DNA from 4 places in the Marinobacter sp. MMG032 genome. Region 2 is predicted to be linked to each of the others. Evidence: predicted binding sites of a transcription regulator. Region 2 holds the regulator's gene; each other region holds the start of a gene.
The links. The regulator sigma-54, encoded in region 2, starts transcription at its own class of promoters, with help from an activator protein. The targets are predictions, from matches to a motif close to ANTGGCATNNANNTTGCTNT.

Region 1 (4,209 bases), 900 kb from region 2:
TTGCTTGCCAGGGCCCTGCTCAGGCGCTGGCAAGCACTGTGCTGCTGGAAACTGTGGTCTGCTGGCCCTGGGCACCGTACAGCTTTTGCTGACCGGTGGCGCCACGGAAGATGTCGGTAAGCCGGGACAGGCGTTTTTGCAGATGGCTGATCACCCGACCGTTGGTCTGGTTCAGCGTCTGACAGGCCCGGAGTTTCTGATCCGCTTCCTGCCAGAGCTGGAACAGCTCAGAAAAGCCGGCGCTACGGATAAAACGGGAAGGCTCGCCACTTTCCGGGCGGTATCCCATCTGGACCAATGTCCGGATTTTCTGTTTGGCGCGTTCGCGAACGGCACCCAGAAGCTCGTTTTTCTCTTTGGTCAGAGTTTCCAGCTGGCGGAGGTCCGAACTGGCAAGGCATGTCTTTTCTTTGTCGAGAATGTCAGCCAGCGTCTCTAGCTGACTGACATCCTGAGAAAGAAGGGTCTCCAGATCATCGATTGCGGCCATGGTTTACTCACCCGAAAATGCTTTCATCCATCTCAAGCATTTTCTGGGCCAGTTTCTCGGCGTCAATCTTGTAGGTTCCGTTCTCCAGGGCGGAGCGGATCTGTTCGATGCGGTCGTCATCCATTTCCGGATAATCGCCCAGCTTCTGTTCAAGTTGTTTGAGATTCTTGGCCTGATTACTCAGGCTGACGTTCTCGCCACGGGCACCCTGGGCCTGGGTTTTCGCCTGTTCGTTGGTCGCCGGCTGGGTGTTCTGGGTGCCTGCGCTCTTATCGGCCGTGGTTCTCTGGGTGTTGACCTGGCCGGGGCCAATTCCATTTAAGTCAACTGACATATCTGTACCTGCTTGCCTGTCGCGCCACGTGAATGCAGCGCTTACTCGAGTTTATGTCTTCTTAACGGCGGCGCCGCGAAAACCTTTAGTAATTTTCAGTAGTTTTTTCGTCTGTTTTTTTCTACCGGGTTTCCGGCAGGGATTTGCCGCACCGGCAAGCTCATGCCGAGCCGGCCTTACATCGGGATTTCGACATGTCCCGGCGCAACAACGCTGGCCTTGATCGTGCGGGAGGATCGCAGATTCTCAACCAGAACCTGTTCGCCAATCCCTGCGCTGGCAAGCGCCTTCCCGCGAGAACGCACTGAGAATCCGCCCGTTTTGGCGGTGATGATAACATGGTCGCCCCGTTCCACGGCATTTGGCGCAGAGAGCATATCCGGCGTAACGAGCGAGCCTGCGTTGACCGACCGCCGTACTTCCATGCCAATGGCCTGTTGCGCATCGGTAATGACGCCGCGCCGGGAGGCATTGATTTCAACGGACTGCTTGGTCAGGAGGCCTTCGGTTACCCGTTCTCCCCGTGTCAGCGGTCTTGCCGCCACAAGGGCCGGCCCGTGGATGGAAACGGAAGCCGTCACAAACATCCGCCAGGGCCTTGATCCTGCGCAGGCCACCTGCATTGAAGGGCTGGTGCTTTTCCAGGGATCTCCACTGAATTCGACACTTAAGGGCTTCTCGCATTCCGCGAGTGCAAGTCGGTCGTCGATGGAGCCCGGTTCAAAGGATACCGTATAGCCTTCTGCAGCCTGTTCTGTGGCGAAGCCGTCAAGAAATTCCAGGGTCGCCTGGCGAATCTGTTCAGCGGTTGTGTCAGCCAGCAGCGGGGCGCTCAAGCAAGACATTAGCAGTATCAGAACGAATTTCGTGGTGCGCATACGTAGCAGTTTGTCCTATGCTGTCAACAACAAGGCAGAAAAGCCCGAATCAGGCTAAGGATTCGATGGCAGTGGCCGTTAAACGGGCTAATCCGCCGCTGATATGACGGTTTTCCGTCAATCACGCTATTATTCAGTGACCAGCAAGATATATGCCGTTGTAATTCCGGCAGGCCAGGAGAATCGAAATGGCAGGGGTATTGGACAGTGTTAACCAGCGAACCCAGTTGGTGGGGCAGAATCGCCTGGAGCTCCTTCTTTTCCGCTTAAGGGGGAGGCAGATCTATGGGATCAACGTCTTCAAGGTGAAAGAAGTACTGCAGTGTCCGAAACTGTCGTCACTGCCAAACAGTCGGCCTGTTGTTCGTGGCGTCGCCCACAGCCGCGGTGAGACCATCCCCATCATTGACCTGAGCATGGCCATTGGCTTGCCCGGCATTCCTCAGGAAGAGCTGGCTACCAGCTTTGTCATCATTACCGAGTACAATCGCAAGACACAGGGTTTCCTGGTCACCGGCGTCGACCGGATCATGAACATGAACTGGGAGGACATTCTGCCTCCGCCCAAGGGGGCAGGGCGCGATGTGTACCTTACCGCTGTCACCAAGATTGATGATAAGCTGGTCGAAATCATTGATGTAGAGAAGATTCTTGCAGAAGTTTCTCCGCTTGGTGAGGATGTCACCGAGGCGGTTCTGAGCAAGAGTGCCGAGCGCGTCCCGGGGCATCTCCCGGTGCTGGTCGTGGACGACTCCTCAGTGGCCCGCCGGCAGATCGAGCGCTGCCTGACTGCCATCGGGATGGAAGTCATCACAAAGAACGACGGCAAGCAGGCGTTCGAATACCTGAAGGAGGTGACTTCTGACGGTTCAAAGGCGCGGGATCATTTCTCTTTGATTATCTCCGATGTCGAGATGCCGGAAATGGATGGTTATACCCTGGTCACCAAGGTGAAAGGTGACCCGGCCCTTGCAGACATGTTTGTCATGCTCCACACCTCCCTCAGTGGTGTGTTCAATCAGGCGATGGTGAAGAAGGTCGGGGCCGACGACTTTATGGCAAAGTTCAGTCCGGACGAGCTGGCGGAGCGGGTAATGGAGATCATCGACCAGGGTTGATGGCGCCGCTCGAAGATTCACTCAGAACAGAGATCCAATGAAAGCGGAAATAACGCCACAGGAATATGAAGCCTTCAAATCGTTCCTGCAGGATGCCTGTGGGATTTTACTCGGCGAGAACAAACAGTACCTGGTAAAAAGCAGGCTGCGCAGGATTCTCGAAGAGAACAGTCTGAATACCCTGGGTGAACTCCTTGATCGCCTCAAGCGTCCCGGGCGGGGCGGCCTGAAGGAGGTGGTCATCGATGCGATGACCACCAATGAAACCCTGTGGTTCCGCGACAATCACCCTTTCCGGATTCTCCAGGAAAAACTGCTTCCCGAGTTCGCTGAGCGCAAAACCGCCCAACCCCTTCGTATCTGGTCGGCGGCCTGCTCAACAGGTCAGGAACCCTACTCCATCGCCATGATCGTGGAAGAATTCCGGCGTGCGAGGCCCGGGAAGCTTCGCGACGTGAAAATCACGGCCACGGATATCTCCAAAAGCGTTCTGGAAGTCGCCCGCAAGGGTGAATACGAGATGATCGCCATTGGCCGGGGCCTGTCACCGGAGCGACAAAAGCAGTTCTTCACCCCGTCCCTGAATGGCGGCTGGCAAATCAAGCCGCAAATCCGGAGTATGGTGGAGTTCAAGGAATTGAACCTGCTTGAGCGCTACATGCTCGGCAAGTTCGACATCGTGATGTGCCGGAATGTTTTGATCTATTTTTCCGCAGATCTCAAGAAGGACATCCTTACCCGGATGCACGCCACCCTGAATCCCGGCGGCTACCTTGTTCTGGGTGCCTCCGAATCGCTGAACGGTTTGCCTCACCTCTACGAGATGGTGCAGTGCCATCCCGGAATCATCTACAGGAAAAAGTAGCCATGCCCCTTAATGTCTGGGTCCTGGTTGCTGCCCAGGCGCTCGCCATGTGCACCGCGCCTTTTATTGTGTTTATCGGCAGCATCCAGGGACGATTGCTGGCTCCAGCGCCTGAATATGCAACGCTGCCCGTCGGTCTGGTGGTGGTCGGTACTGTACTGGCCATCAAACCGGCAACCTGGTTGATGGAACGCATGGGGCGCAAGCGCGTGATGCTGCTCGGTGCGGTCATGGGCATCCTCGCCGGTTTTCTCGGAGCGTTGGCCTCCTGGTCCGGTCTTTTTTCACTACTGTGTCTGGCGGCTGTGGTTGGTGGTACCGGCCTTGCGGTCGTTCACCAATACCGGTTTGCCGCCATGGAATCCGTGGCACCGGGTATGGCCGGCTCTGCCGCCGCCCGTGTGCTGCTGGGTGGTCTGGTCGCGGCCTGGCTCGGGCCCGAAGTGGCAGGGCTGGGAAGCGGCGCAGCCGAGCGGTATCCGTTTCTGATCAGCTGGGTTGGGCTCGCCGTGGTTCAGGCCGCA
Region 2 (4,209 bases):
TGGTGTACCTGACGGACAATGTCCGGATTCAGCGCACGATTGGAGAACGGGACGCCACCCTGACAACATCAACCCTGACCCTGGATAACGACCGGGGCATGGTATATACAGATGCACCCGTAGAAATACGCGACGTTACCGGTATTACCCGGGCCACGGGCATGAAAGCGTGGATAGACGAGCGGATTCTGGAACTGAACTCCCAGGTGGAAGGACGCTATGAAACCGGAAACTAACCGATACCGGCGCCTGCTGGTTGCCCTGCTGACAGCCGCGATGACCGGCCCGGCGGCCGCTTTCGACCTTGATTCCGACACCCCCATCAAGGTTACCGCAGACAATGCACGCCTCGACGACAGTCAGGGCATTGCCACCTACACCGGGGATGTAGAACTTGAGCAGGGCAACACCCGGCTGAACGCGGACCGGGTAGTCCTCTATCGCTCCGAGGACGGGCTGAGCCGGATCGAAGCCTCCGGCACCCCGGCCAGATATCGGCAGCCGGCGCGAGAGGGCGAAGGAGAAACCGACGCACGCGCCCTGAACATTACCTGGTCAGCCACCGACAGTCGGCTGACCTTTGAACGCGAAGCAGTCATCGAGCAGAATGGCAACCTGTTCCGCGGCGACGTCATTCATTATGATACCGCCGGCCGGGTAGTGACCGCTGAAGGCGGCGCCGACACGGGCGAAGGCAGCGGCCGGGTAGAGATGGTGATTCAGCCACGCAGCGCCGACAGACGCACTGACAGACAGGAAACCGATGGCAGTTCTGAGAGCCAGTAACCTGGCAAAGAGTTACAAGCAGAAAAAAGTGGTGATCGACGTTTCCCTGGAAATTCGCAGTGGGGAGATAGTGGGACTGCTTGGCCCCAACGGCGCCGGGAAAACCACCTGCTTCTACATGATCGTCGGGCTGGTCCCTGCCGATCGTGGCCGTATCACCATCGACAGCCGGGATATTACGCCACTGCCGATGCACGGACGCGCCCAGCAAGGCATCGGTTACCTGCCCCAGGAAGCCTCGGTGTTCCGCAAGTTGTCGGTACGCGACAACATCATGGCGATCCTCGAAACCCGTCGGGGGCTGGGCAAAGCGGATCGAGAGAAAAAGCTCGAGGAGTTGCTGGAAGAATTCCACATAACCCATATCCGGGACAGCGTTGGCATGGCCCTGTCGGGAGGGGAACGGCGACGGGTGGAAATTGCCCGGGCGCTGGCCATGGAACCGGCCTTCATACTTCTGGATGAACCCTTCGCCGGTGTCGACCCGATATCCGTAAGCGACATCAAGCACATCATCCGGCATCTGCGTGACAAGGGTATTGGCGTTCTGATTACCGATCATAACGTGCGAGAGACCCTGGACATCTGCGAGAACGCCTACATTGTCTCCGGAGGCCACATCATCGCCTCCGGCAATGCCGATGCGATTTTGGCCAACCAGCAAGTCAAGGAAGTCTACCTGGGCGATGAATTCAGGCTGTGACACCGAAAGGCTCATTGTTTTGATGACCTGTAGCAAGTAAACTCGGCAAAGAACTTGCTAGGGTAAAATAAAACGACGGCAAGTAACCGGCATATATAGAATTTTTCACGACTTATGACACAAAGCGCTGATGAGTGACGGATCCTGAACCATGGTTATGAAAGCCTCCTTACAGTTAAAGCTGGGTCAGAGCCTGACCATGACGCCCCAGCTGCAACAGGCGATCCGGCTTCTCCAGCTCTCCACCCTCGACCTCCAACAGGAAATCCAGCAGGCACTGGAATCCAACCCCATGCTGGAGACATCCGAGGACGATGATCAGGCTGACGCAACCGCCGAGAACGACGAGCGCGAGACTAACGATAAAGAATCCGCGGCCGAGTCCGCGCCGGAACCTTCGAGCGACTGGGACGAATCAGAGAACGGTCCGGACTGGTCCTCCGAGAACGACATTCCGGACAACATTCCGGATGACCTGCCAGTAGACACCGCCTGGGACGACATCTACCAGTCCGCGCCCGCGCCGGCCGCCCGCAACGACGACGAGAACGATCACGATTTCGAGACCCGCAACTCGCCCACCGAAACACTTCAGGATCACCTGGAATGGCAGCTCAATCTGACCCCGCTGAGTGAACGGGACCAGGCCATTGCCCATGCCCTGATGGACGCTGTGGATGAGCGCGGCTATCTCACCAGCCCCCTGGAAGAAATCCACGCCGGACTGCTGGATGAGAACGAGGAAGACCCTCTGGAACTGGATGAAGTGGAAGCCGTCTTGCACCGCCTCCAGCACTTTGATCCGCCAGGGGTGTTTGCCCGGGATCTGCAGGAATGCCTGCTGATCCAGCTCAACCAGCTACCACCCGAGACGCCCTGGCTGGCCCAGGCGCGACTGGTGATTACCCACTACATCAATCTGCTGGGCAACCGTGACTACGCCCAGTTGCTGCGGCGCAGCCGTCTGAAAGAAGATCAGTTGCGGGAAGTCCTGGCATTGATCACCGGCCTTAACCCGCGGCCGGGCGACGTGATTGATCGCGCCGAACCCGACTACGTTATTCCGGACGTTATCGTTCGCAAGCACAATGGCCGCTGGCGTGTTGAGCTGAATCCGGAAATTGCCCCGCGCATTCGGGTGAATGCCAGCTATGCTTCACTTATAAGGCGTGCGGACAGCAGTGCCGACAACACCTACCTGCGTGATCAGTTGCAGGAGGCCAAGTGGTTTATCAAGAGCCTGCAGAGCCGCAATGAGACCCTGTTGAAAGTGGCGACCCGTATTGTCGAACACCAGCAGGGATTCCTGGATCACGGCGAGGAAGCCATGAAGCCGCTGATTCTTTCAGACATCGCCCAGGCGGTAGAAATGCATGAATCGACGATTTCACGGGTAACCACCCAGAAATACATGCATACCCCAAGGGGCATTTTCGAGTTGAAATATTTCTTCTCCAGCCACGTCAGCACTGACGAGGGTGGCGAATGCTCCTCCACGGCCATCCGGGCGATGATCAAGAAGCTCATTGCTGCGGAAACCCCCAAAAAGCCGTTGAGCGACAGTAAAATTGCAGCCATGCTAGGGGAACAGGGAATCAAGGTTGCGCGACGCACCGTTGCCAAGTACCGGGAGGCCATGCACATTCCGCCGTCCAACGAGCGCAAGCGGCTGGTCTGAATACCCCGGTGCGGGACGCAACACCTTATTCGCCGGCGCACACTGCGCCAGCACCCAGACCGGCTCCCGGGAGCCGGCACGATGACAACAGGAGACGCCTATGCAACTCAATATTTCAGGCCATCACGTAGAACTGACTCCCGCACTGAAAGATTACGTTTCAGAGAAGTTCGAAAAGCTCGAGCGTCACTTCGACCACATCAGTAACTGCCAGGTGACCCTGGAAGTGGAAAAGGTGCGCCAGATTGCGGAAGCCACGTTGCACGTGGTTGGTGGTGAGATTCACGCAAAGGCAGAAAACGAGGACATGTACGCAGCCATCGATGCCCTGATCGATAAACTGGACCGCCAGATCCTCAAGCACAAGGAAAAGAATGTAGACCGGATGCACGGAAACGGCTCTCGCTAACTGGCTGTTTTCATGCAAGTCATCTAATCGAGCTGCGACATGAACAACGTGTCGCAGCCTTTTTTTTAACGGAAACGCAGTCGATCCATGAGCGACACATCCCTGACCATAGACACTATTCTTGTTCCGGAGCTCACCCTCTGCAGGGTACCTGCGTCCAGCAAGAAACGGGCCCTGGAGTTTATTGCCGAGCAAATAAACCACCAGGACAACACGCTCAGCGAGACCCAGCTCTTCAACAACCTCATTTCCCGTGAGCGCCTGGGCAGTACCGGCATTGGCCAGGGGATCGCCATTCCCCACTGTCGCCTGGAGGGCCTTGATCACGTGGTGGGCGTGCTGATGACGCTCGAAGAAAGCGTTGAATTCGATGCCATCGACAATCAGCCGGTGGATCTGATTTTTGCCCTGATCGTCCCGAAAGAGGCAACCAGCGAACACCTGGAGCTGCTCAGCCAACTGGCAGAGAAGTTCAATGAGCGGTCGTTCTGTGATCGCCTCCGGCAATGTGAGGACGCCGGCACGCTGTACCAGCGCATGACCGCCTCAGGCGGCTGATTTTCATTGCAGTGGAGGTGATTTGGTCATGAAGCTGATTATCGTCAGTGGCAGGTCCGGTTCGGGTAAAAGTAC
Region 3 (4,209 bases), 1.9 Mb from region 2:
AGCCACAGGGACAAGGATTCATTGCACCCACCACCTGAAAACGGGCCGGAAAATTCACCTGCCGCGCCGCGCGACTGATCGAAATCTCGCCGGTTTCCATCGGTTCCCGCAACACCTCGAGCACCCGACGCTCGAATTCTGGCAACTCGTCGAGAAACAGTACGCCCCGATGCGCGAGGGAGATTTCACCAGGCCTGGGGCTGCTTCCACCGCCCACCAGAGCGACGGCCGATGCGGTGTGGTGAGGTGATCGGAACGGCGGCTCCCGCCAGCCCCCGGAACGAATCGGAAGCCCGGCCACCGAATGGACGCTGGCCACTTCCATGGCCGCTGCATCCTCCAGCCCCGGAAGAATGCCGGGCAACCGACTGGCGAGCATACTCTTGCCGGTTCCCGGTGGACCGAAGAACAGAAGATTGTGGTTGCCAGCCGCAGCGACCTCCAGAGCCCTTCGGGGTACCCGCTGGCCACGCACATCCGACAGATCCGGCACCTCACCCTGAGTGGCCGGCGCCTGTTCCAGCGAGGATCGCGGCACTGGCACCAGGCGGGCGCGGCCACTCAAATGCTCGCACACCGCCAGCAGGTGGCCGGCCGCCAGAACGTCACCCTGGCTGGCCAGGGCCGCCTCCTCGGCATTGCCATGCGGAACCAGCAAACTCCGCTGATCTTGCCGGGCCGCCAGCACAGCCGGCAATACACCCTTGAGCGGCCTCAATGCACCATCAAGGGACAATTCGCCCAGAAATTCACAATCGGAAAGACTCTCCACCGGGATCTGTCCCGAGGCTGCCAGAATGCCCAGAGCGATGGGCAAATCGAACCGACCTCCCTCCTTGGGAAGATCGGCAGGCGCAAGATTAATGGTGATTCTGCGGGCAGGAAACTCGAAGCCGGCGTTCAGGAGAGCGCTCCGAACGCGCTCCTTGCTTTCTCGGACACCGGTTTCCGGCAGGCCCACGATCGAGAGCGCCGGCAGACCGCCGGAAAGATGGACCTCGACGGTAACGGCCGGCGCTGACACGCCAATTGAGGCGCGGGAATGAACGATAGCAAGCATGACAACCTTCCATGGTAATGAGCGGAACTGCTGGCCCGGCGTCCTGCCGGGCGTGTCCGTGGTTTACTGTTTTGGCAGGGAATTTTCCAGTTCGGCCACCCGCTTCTCGAGCGCGTCCACCTTTTCACGGGTCTTCAGCAAGACGGCCTGCTGGGCATCGAATTCCTCTCGTGTCACCAGCTCAAGGCGGGACAGTACGGCCATCACAGTCGCCCGGGCCTGGGTTTCAAAATCTTCCCGTGCAGCGCGGGCCATGTCGGGTACGAACTGGCCAAACTGGCCCTGCAGCTGAGCAAAAATATCCTGTGGACCTTTCACACATCACCTCACGAATCACTGAAATGTCCGGCTTCGACTAAAAGACAGGGCCTGTTGCCGGTCTGCGGGAGTGTATCACATCGCAGCCCCTGCCATACTGTAGGTTGCGGACCCTATAATGGGGGCTGCCCGGCCAGAGAGCCCGCTCCAATTTGGCTCACTGGTCAGCTGCCCGCTCTATTTTGGTGCACAAGTTTGCGCCATTCTGGTACGCGGATATCATATATAATTGTTTTTATTGTAATTTTTTGCGTTGGCATACCCGATGCTAAAGCTCTCGTACGCAATCCGCACAATTGGTGTGCGAGGTGGCAGCATCCCGAACTCAACAATCGGCCGACGGGCCCTCACTGTTGGGACGGCTTTACCAAGGAGAAAGCAATGAAACTTGTGACAGCGATCATCAAGCCTTTCAAGTTGGATGATGTCCGTGAGGCACTATCCGAGATTGGCGTACAAGGCGTAACCGTCACTGAAGTCAAAGGCTTCGGTCGGCAAAAAGGCCACACAGAACTCTATCGTGGCGCGGAATATGTAGTGGACTTCCTGCCCAAAGTGAAGGTGGAAGTTGCCATTGGCGACAACCTGCTGGACCAGGTCATCGAGTCCATCACCAAGGCAGCCAACACCGGCAAGATCGGCGACGGCAAGATCTTTGTGACTGAACTGGCTCAAGCCATCCGGATCCGGACTGGCGAAACCGGCGAAGAAGCGGTCTGAACCAGCTCTGAAAATTCGAACAGCCAACGCAAAAAATTTTTATAACCTGAAAAGCCTCGTGCGGAGGGCTTCATATGGAAAGCAATCTAAATCACATTTTTGAACTCCAGTATGCGCTGGATACCTTTTACTTCCTGATTTGCGGTGCTCTGGTCATGTGGATGGCCGCTGGCTTTGCCATGCTGGAAGCCGGCCTGGTGCGTGCCAAGAACACCACCGAAATCCTGACCAAGAACGTGGCCCTGTTTGCGGTCGCCTGTACCATGTACCTGATCGTTGGTTACGACATCATGTACGACGGTGGTATCTTCCTGAGCGGCGTCACAACTGTGGCCGAGATGGACGACGCAGCCATTGCCGGTGTCATTGCAGCCTCTACCGAAGCTGGTTTCAGCGACATGGGTGAGTACAGCGGCGCTTCCGACTTCTTCTTCCAGGTTGTCTTCGTTGCGACTGCCATGTCCATCGTTTCCGGTGCCGTGGCCGAGCGCATGAAGCTCTGGGCCTTCCTGGCTTTTGCCGTCGTTATGTGTGGTTTCATCTACCCGATGCAGGGTTCCTGGACCTGGAACGGCGACGCAGTATTCGGCATGTACGAGCTGAGCTACAGTGACTACGCCGGTTCCGGTATCGTTCACATGGCCGGTGCAGCAGCAGCCCTCGCTGGCGTACTCCTCCTGGGTGCCCGTAAAGGCAAGTACGGCGCCAAAGGCGAAATCCGCGCCTTCCCGGGTGCCAACCTGCCCCTGGCAACGCTTGGTACCTTCATCCTGTGGATGGGCTGGTTCGGCTTTAACGGCGGCTCTACCCTGAAGCTGGGTGGCATCGGTGTTGCCAATGAAGTGGCCAACGTGTTCCTGAACACCAACGCGGCTGCAGCCGGTGGCCTGATTGCTGCCCTGATCGTAGCTCGCCTGATGTTCGGCAAGGCCGATCTGACCATGGCTCTGAACGGCGCCCTGGCTGGCCTGGTTGCCGTCACTGCCGAGCCGGCGGACCCGTCTCCCCTGCTCGCCACCATCATTGGCGCCATCGGCGGCACCCTGGTTGTGTTCTCCATCGTGACCATGGACAAGCTGCGCATTGACGATCCGGTCGGTGCCATCTCTGTGCACGGCGTGGTTGGTATCTGGGGTATCTTCGCGGTTCTCCTGTCCGACGCAGACGCTACCTTCATGGGTCAGCTGGTCGGCATGCTCACCATCTTCGTCTGGGTATTCGTTACCAGCCTGATCGTCTGGAGCATCCTGAAAGCCGTCATGGGCATTCGGGTCAGCGAAGAAGACGAGTACGAAGGTGTGGATCTGTCCGAGTGCGGCATGGAAGCCTATCCGGAGTTTGTCAGCGGCAAGCAGTAAACCCTGACACGAAGCACGAAAAAAGGGGCGCCATCTGGCGCCCCTTTTTTTGTTTGCAGACCTTACTCAGGCTTCTTGCGGTCGAACCTCATCTTCCAGTGCGTCCACCATGAACTGAGGCATTGCCAACGCACCCCGATGCACGCCGGCATTGTAATAGCGGGTGACGAATGGCCGATTGTTGGCATCTTCCTCACGGAAGTATTTGACCGGGTTCTCCTTGCTGGCCATGGTGCAACTCCACCAGCCGGTCGGATAGACCGGCTGCGGGAATGGCAAGGTCTGCACGTGCTCGAATCCCGCTTTTCGCATGTCCTCGTGAATGCCTTTGATGATGCTGTGGGTGTGCAGCAGCGGTGATTCACTCTGCTGGACAATGATGCCACCTTCACGCAGCGCCAGCATGGCATCGCGGTAGAAATCCAGGGCAAACAGGCCTTCGGCGGGACCGACCGGGTCGGTGCTGTCGATGATGATCAGGTCGACACTGTTCGGCTCAATGTCCCGCATCCACTGGATGCCATCCCCGAAGAAGAAATTGGCGCGCGGATCACTGTTCGCTTCGCACAGCTCCGGGAAATACTTCTCTGACATACGGGTGACGCGCTCGTCGATTTCCACCTGCCAGGCTTCTTCGACGCCCGGATGTTTGAGCACCTCTTTCAGGGTGCCGCAGTCACCGCCGCCGACAATGACCACCTTTCTGGGATCCCGATGAGTGAACAGGGCCGGATGGGTCATCATCTCGTGATA
Region 4 (4,209 bases), 550 kb from region 2:
AGCAAGTGGCTCTTATGCTGGGCGCCCTGACTGCAGGAACAGGCGATCTGGAGGAAGGTACCCGCCTGCTGACAGAAAACCTTGATCCGGAAACAACACCCACCCAGTTTATCCGCGCGGCCACCATGGCGCAGATCGACACGGGCGACCGGGAGCAGGCACTTCGGGATCTGGACCGGGCAATCAAAGCAAGGCCAAACGACAATGACTTGTTAGCAATGCACGGCATTCTCGCCCTGAGCCTCCCTGAGCATGAGGAAGCAGGCGTGGCGAGCCTCAGCAAGGCGATCAGTAACCAACCGGAACGGGTTCGCCTGCGACTCGCCCTTGCCCAGCACCATATCCGAAAAAACCAGCCCGAACAGGCGTTAGGGCAGTTGCGAATGGCGTTTACCGCGAACCCCGCAGAGTGGAACACCACCGGCACCTACCTCAACCTGCTGATTCAGCAAGGTGAAACTAAAGAGGCCGAAGAAATCCGGGATTCCCTGTTAAATGGCTACGGTGATCAACCAAGGGCGGTGCTTCTGGCCAGCATGGCCGATGCCAGGATGGGTAACCCCGCTGAAGCGACCCAACGCCTAGAAACCCTGGTGAGCGAAGACCCGCAATTGCAGGCCCCCAAAATCGCCCTTGCCATGCTCTATACGCAAAACGGTGAAAACGACAAGGCCATTACACAGCTATTGAATGCTGCCAGGATCACACCAGACGCTATCCAGCCCCTCCAGCAAGCCGGCCAGATCTACGCTCAGAACCACTCCCTCGCAGAACTGGAACAATGGCTGGTCGGAATCGGTGAGGAAAACCCGGAACTTGCCCAGAATGCGGACACCCTCGCTGCACTTGTCAACATCCGCGAAGGCGATCTCCAGTCAGCTCGCTCCCTGCTTGAGGGTTGGCAGAACAGCGAGTCTGTGACTGTCCGCAGAGCAACCGCGCAGCTCCTTCAGGCAGAGGCTCAGGCCGCATTGCGCTCCGGGGATTATGCAACCGCCCGGGCCAAAGCTGCCGAGGCCATTGCATTGGAGCCGGAGAACCTCGGATACGCATTAATGCCAGCCGGCATTGCACAAAGAGAAGAGAAATACGAGGAAGCTCTCACGGCATTGGACGCCTTAGAGGAGACGTTTGGCAATCAGCCAGCTATTGTTCTTTCTAGGGCCTCTGTATTAAGTGACACCCAAGGAACAACCGCTGCCCATAACTACCTGCGCGAACAATGGGAAACCTCCGGTAATACCCGCCTTATACCGCCATTGATCAAACTGGCCAGCATGGAAAATCCCGAGTCCATCAACGGGCTAACCAAAGATTGGCTCGAGGCTGAGCCAGACAGTGTGGCAGCGCATATGGCCAGAGCCGACTGGCTGATGGCCAACAATCAGGAGATTGTAGCCGCCACCCACTATGAACAAGTTCTGGCGCAGCAGCCCAACAATGTTGCGGCACTCAACAACCTCGCCTGGTTGTTGAGAGAGGATGACACAACCCGAGCTCTAGAGTACGCCAGCCAAGCTCGCGAGCTTGCACCCAATAACGCCGCTGTGCTAGACACCTATGGGTGGATTCTTCACCTGCAAGGTAATCACCAAGACGCCCTCGCCGTGATAGAAAAGGCACTGTCCCTTGCACCGGATAACGCAGACATCCAGTCGCATCTGGAAACGGTCAAAGGGGCAATGTAAAAGACTCTCACATTGCAACGAGATCCTGGAAATCACAAAGGCCGGAACGAGCAGTCGTTCCGGCCTTTGTGATTCTGTTGTCGGAATTTTTTACACCCTGCATGTGCAGAATTATTTTTTCTTTGCTTTATCAAAACCTTACATCGTTGGCATAGATCTCGCTTGAACACATCACAGGATCGGGTATGCATTCCCCGGTCGGGAGCCAAACCATTCGCGAGAATGGGACGGAAAGCCAAGGATCTCGAGAAAAATAAGAGACAGCCTGGTTGCAAAGCAAAATACGGATTTTAGCTAAACAACCGGAGAACACCGATGAAATTAAAACATCTTGCTAGTGCGATTATAATGGGCAGCATCTCCTGCGGAGCTGCAGCGACCGCAATTCAGGGAAATTCACTCCAGTCACAACTTGACGCACTGAGTGATGGGAACTTTTACGACGTTAATAATGCTCAACACACCCCGGATGAGCAATGGGAAATAAATGCGTCAAATGGTTCAGTTGCTCGCCTGTTGTTTGAGTCAGCAGACTTCGAAAACATCGCAAGTTTTGGCATTTACGATATTGCGGACACAAGTAACAGACTTCGTATATTCGAGGCCTCAGCTTACGTGCCATTCGTCGGCCCCGTGGGTGGAAGCTGCGGTACGGCGGAAGCTTCATGTCCTCCTTTTTCCAATAACTTTGAAGTCGTAGTTAACGATACGCCTGGCGAGTTCAATGATGGATTGTATCAGTTCAGCGGTGGTCTCTTGGGTGAGTCAGCAACCTTCAGTAGTAACAGATTTGGTTTCTACCTTGACTCCGGCGACGGCACCTTCTTCTCGGAGGTTTCCAAGAACAGCGACGGGACTGATCACATGGTAGCGTACCGAGGTGACGGAAGCCTTGGGTTTGATATTAATGGAGGCACTGACTACTCCCCGCTGGGAACCGGCGAATACATAATGGCATTTGAGGACTTAAACGCCAACAATCCAGATTATGACGGCGATTTCGACGATTTTGTATTTCTTATGGAGTCTGTAACTGCCGTACCTGAGCCTGGTACTTTGGCCCTTCTCGGCCTCGGCCTTGCCGGCCTCGGTGCAGCCCGTCGTCGTCAGAAAGCCTGATTTCGACAGGTCGCGAAAAAGCCAGCTTCGGCTGGCTTTTTTCGTGCTTTGATTTGTCTTTTACCGGAATAGCAATCACGTTATTCTTCCAAAGACCAAGTAGTCCGGCGGAAAAATGATGTTAAGGAAGACATTCGACAACCTCCCCTATTCCCTACCCTTTCTGGTTGTTTCGGCTGTTGCCGTCGTACTTTTCTTTCCAACCTGGTTCAGGCTCGCCACCGTTTGGCTTGAGTTCGAGCAGGTGCTGGCTCATGGCCTTGCCACCGCCGTCATTTTCTTGGGCCTGCTAGTGATTCATCCGCCCAGGCCCGCCAGCAGCACGAGCGGCGTAATCCAAAAACCATACCTCCTGCTCGGTGGCATCGCGCTCATCGGAGTTACTCTCGTGTGGCTCCTGCTCGAGCTGGTCCGCATTGACACCCTCGCCTATCTGGTTCTGCCGGCAGGCGTAATGGCCGTTGCATGGACGCTGCTGGGCTTTCATAGGGCGCTCAGCTTTCTGCCTTATGTTGCCCTTCTTTCACTCTCACTGCCTTTCTGGGCAGACCTGGTTCCGCCGCTGGTATCGCTTGCCAGCGCTGTTGTAGGCAGCTGGGTTCGATTGTTCGGGATGACAGCACTGATTGAGGGAAACAGCATAACCCTGCCCTACGGCCGACTCCTGATTGCCGATGGCTGTTCCGGCATTCGTTATTTTGCCATTTCCATCCTTCTGGCCATGATGACCTCCATTCTCAATGATTACCGCTGGAAAGGCTGGTTAATCACCGTCGTCGTCGCCATGCTGATCGGCCTGGTCGCGAACTGGGTACGCATCACAATTCTGGTTTTTGTCGCCTATGAGACCAACATGCAGAGCGACCTGCTCACCGACCACGAAACCATGGGCTGGATCGTTTTCGGGGCTTTCATTCTGCCGGCTCTGTATTTCTCACCCGTTCGCAAGAGAAGCAAGGCCAACCAGCAGCCCACAGCTATCAGGCTAAACATTGCCAAAGCTGGCATTCCGGCACTCATCATTGCCATGCTACTCGGCCCCGTGGCACTTACACTTGCACAAACAAGCGCCGGACAACAGCCCGCCTGGACTCTGGAACTCGATGGCTTTCAGGCACGTGGAGAGAGCAATGACCTGCCCTTGCCAATCAGCCTGCCTTCATATCTCGACCAGAAAATCCTCAAAGCCGGCAATACCTCGGTTTCTCTCGCGCAAAGTCAGAAAACCACAGCAGATGATAAGCTGGTACCTTACCTGCCAACCATGTTCGACAACTCCACTTGGCAGATTGAGGAGCGAGTTGCTCCAGGCGTCTCGCTTTACCTCAACATCCTCACCCGCGATCGTGTTTTGATGGCTCAGTGGTATCAGGTAGGAAGCAGAAGTAGCCTGAATTACCGA

Region 1: a site for sigma-54 is predicted at 1,843-1,862, ahead of flgA (flagellar basal body P-ring formation chaperone FlgA). Genes of this name have one in related genera too.
Region 3: a site for sigma-54 is predicted at 1,631-1,650, ahead of glnK (P-II family nitrogen regulator). Genes of this name have one in related genera too.
Region 4: a site for sigma-54 is predicted at 1,834-1,853, ahead of ABNF92_RS00045 (PEP-CTERM sorting domain-containing protein). Genes of this name have one in related genera too.

Annotation. Positions count from the first base shown of each region.
Region 1 covers NZ_CP157802.1:359,349-363,557, reverse strand. The annotation lists gene ABNF92_RS01690 (flagellar protein FlgN) at 20-490, opposite strand; gene flgM (flagellar biosynthesis anti-sigma factor FlgM) at 498-824, opposite strand; gene flgA (flagellar basal body P-ring formation chaperone FlgA) at 1,001-1,702, opposite strand; gene ABNF92_RS01675 (chemotaxis protein CheV) at 1,891-2,820, shown strand; gene ABNF92_RS01670 (protein-glutamate O-methyltransferase CheR) at 2,858-3,685, shown strand; gene ABNF92_RS01665 (MFS transporter) at 3,688-4,209, shown strand, end outside.
Region 2 covers NZ_CP157802.1:3,684,984-3,689,192, reverse strand. The annotation lists gene lptC (LPS export ABC transporter periplasmic protein LptC) at 1-236, shown strand, start outside; gene lptA (lipopolysaccharide transport periplasmic protein LptA) at 220-786, shown strand; gene lptB (LPS export ABC transporter ATP-binding protein) at 764-1,489, shown strand; gene ABNF92_RS16975 (RNA polymerase factor sigma-54) at 1,647-3,167, shown strand; gene hpf (ribosome hibernation promoting factor) at 3,268-3,576, shown strand; gene ptsN (PTS IIA-like nitrogen regulatory protein PtsN) at 3,664-4,134, shown strand; gene rapZ (RNase adapter RapZ) at 4,163-4,209, shown strand, end outside.
Region 3 covers NZ_CP157802.1:1,795,601-1,799,809, forward strand. The annotation lists gene ABNF92_RS08310 (YifB family Mg chelatase-like AAA ATPase) at 1-1,060, opposite strand, end outside; gene ABNF92_RS08315 (accessory factor UbiK family protein) at 1,124-1,378, opposite strand; gene glnK (P-II family nitrogen regulator) at 1,760-2,098, shown strand; gene ABNF92_RS08325 (ammonium transporter) at 2,173-3,456, shown strand; gene speE (polyamine aminopropyltransferase) at 3,523-4,209, opposite strand, start outside.
Region 4 covers NZ_CP157802.1:9,736-13,944, reverse strand. The annotation lists gene ABNF92_RS00050 (tetratricopeptide repeat protein) at 1-1,688, shown strand, start outside; cyclic di-GMP riboswitch class I at 1,883-1,965, shown strand; gene ABNF92_RS00045 (PEP-CTERM sorting domain-containing protein) at 2,004-2,807, shown strand; gene ABNF92_RS00040 (exosortase/archaeosortase family protein) at 2,923-4,209, shown strand, end outside.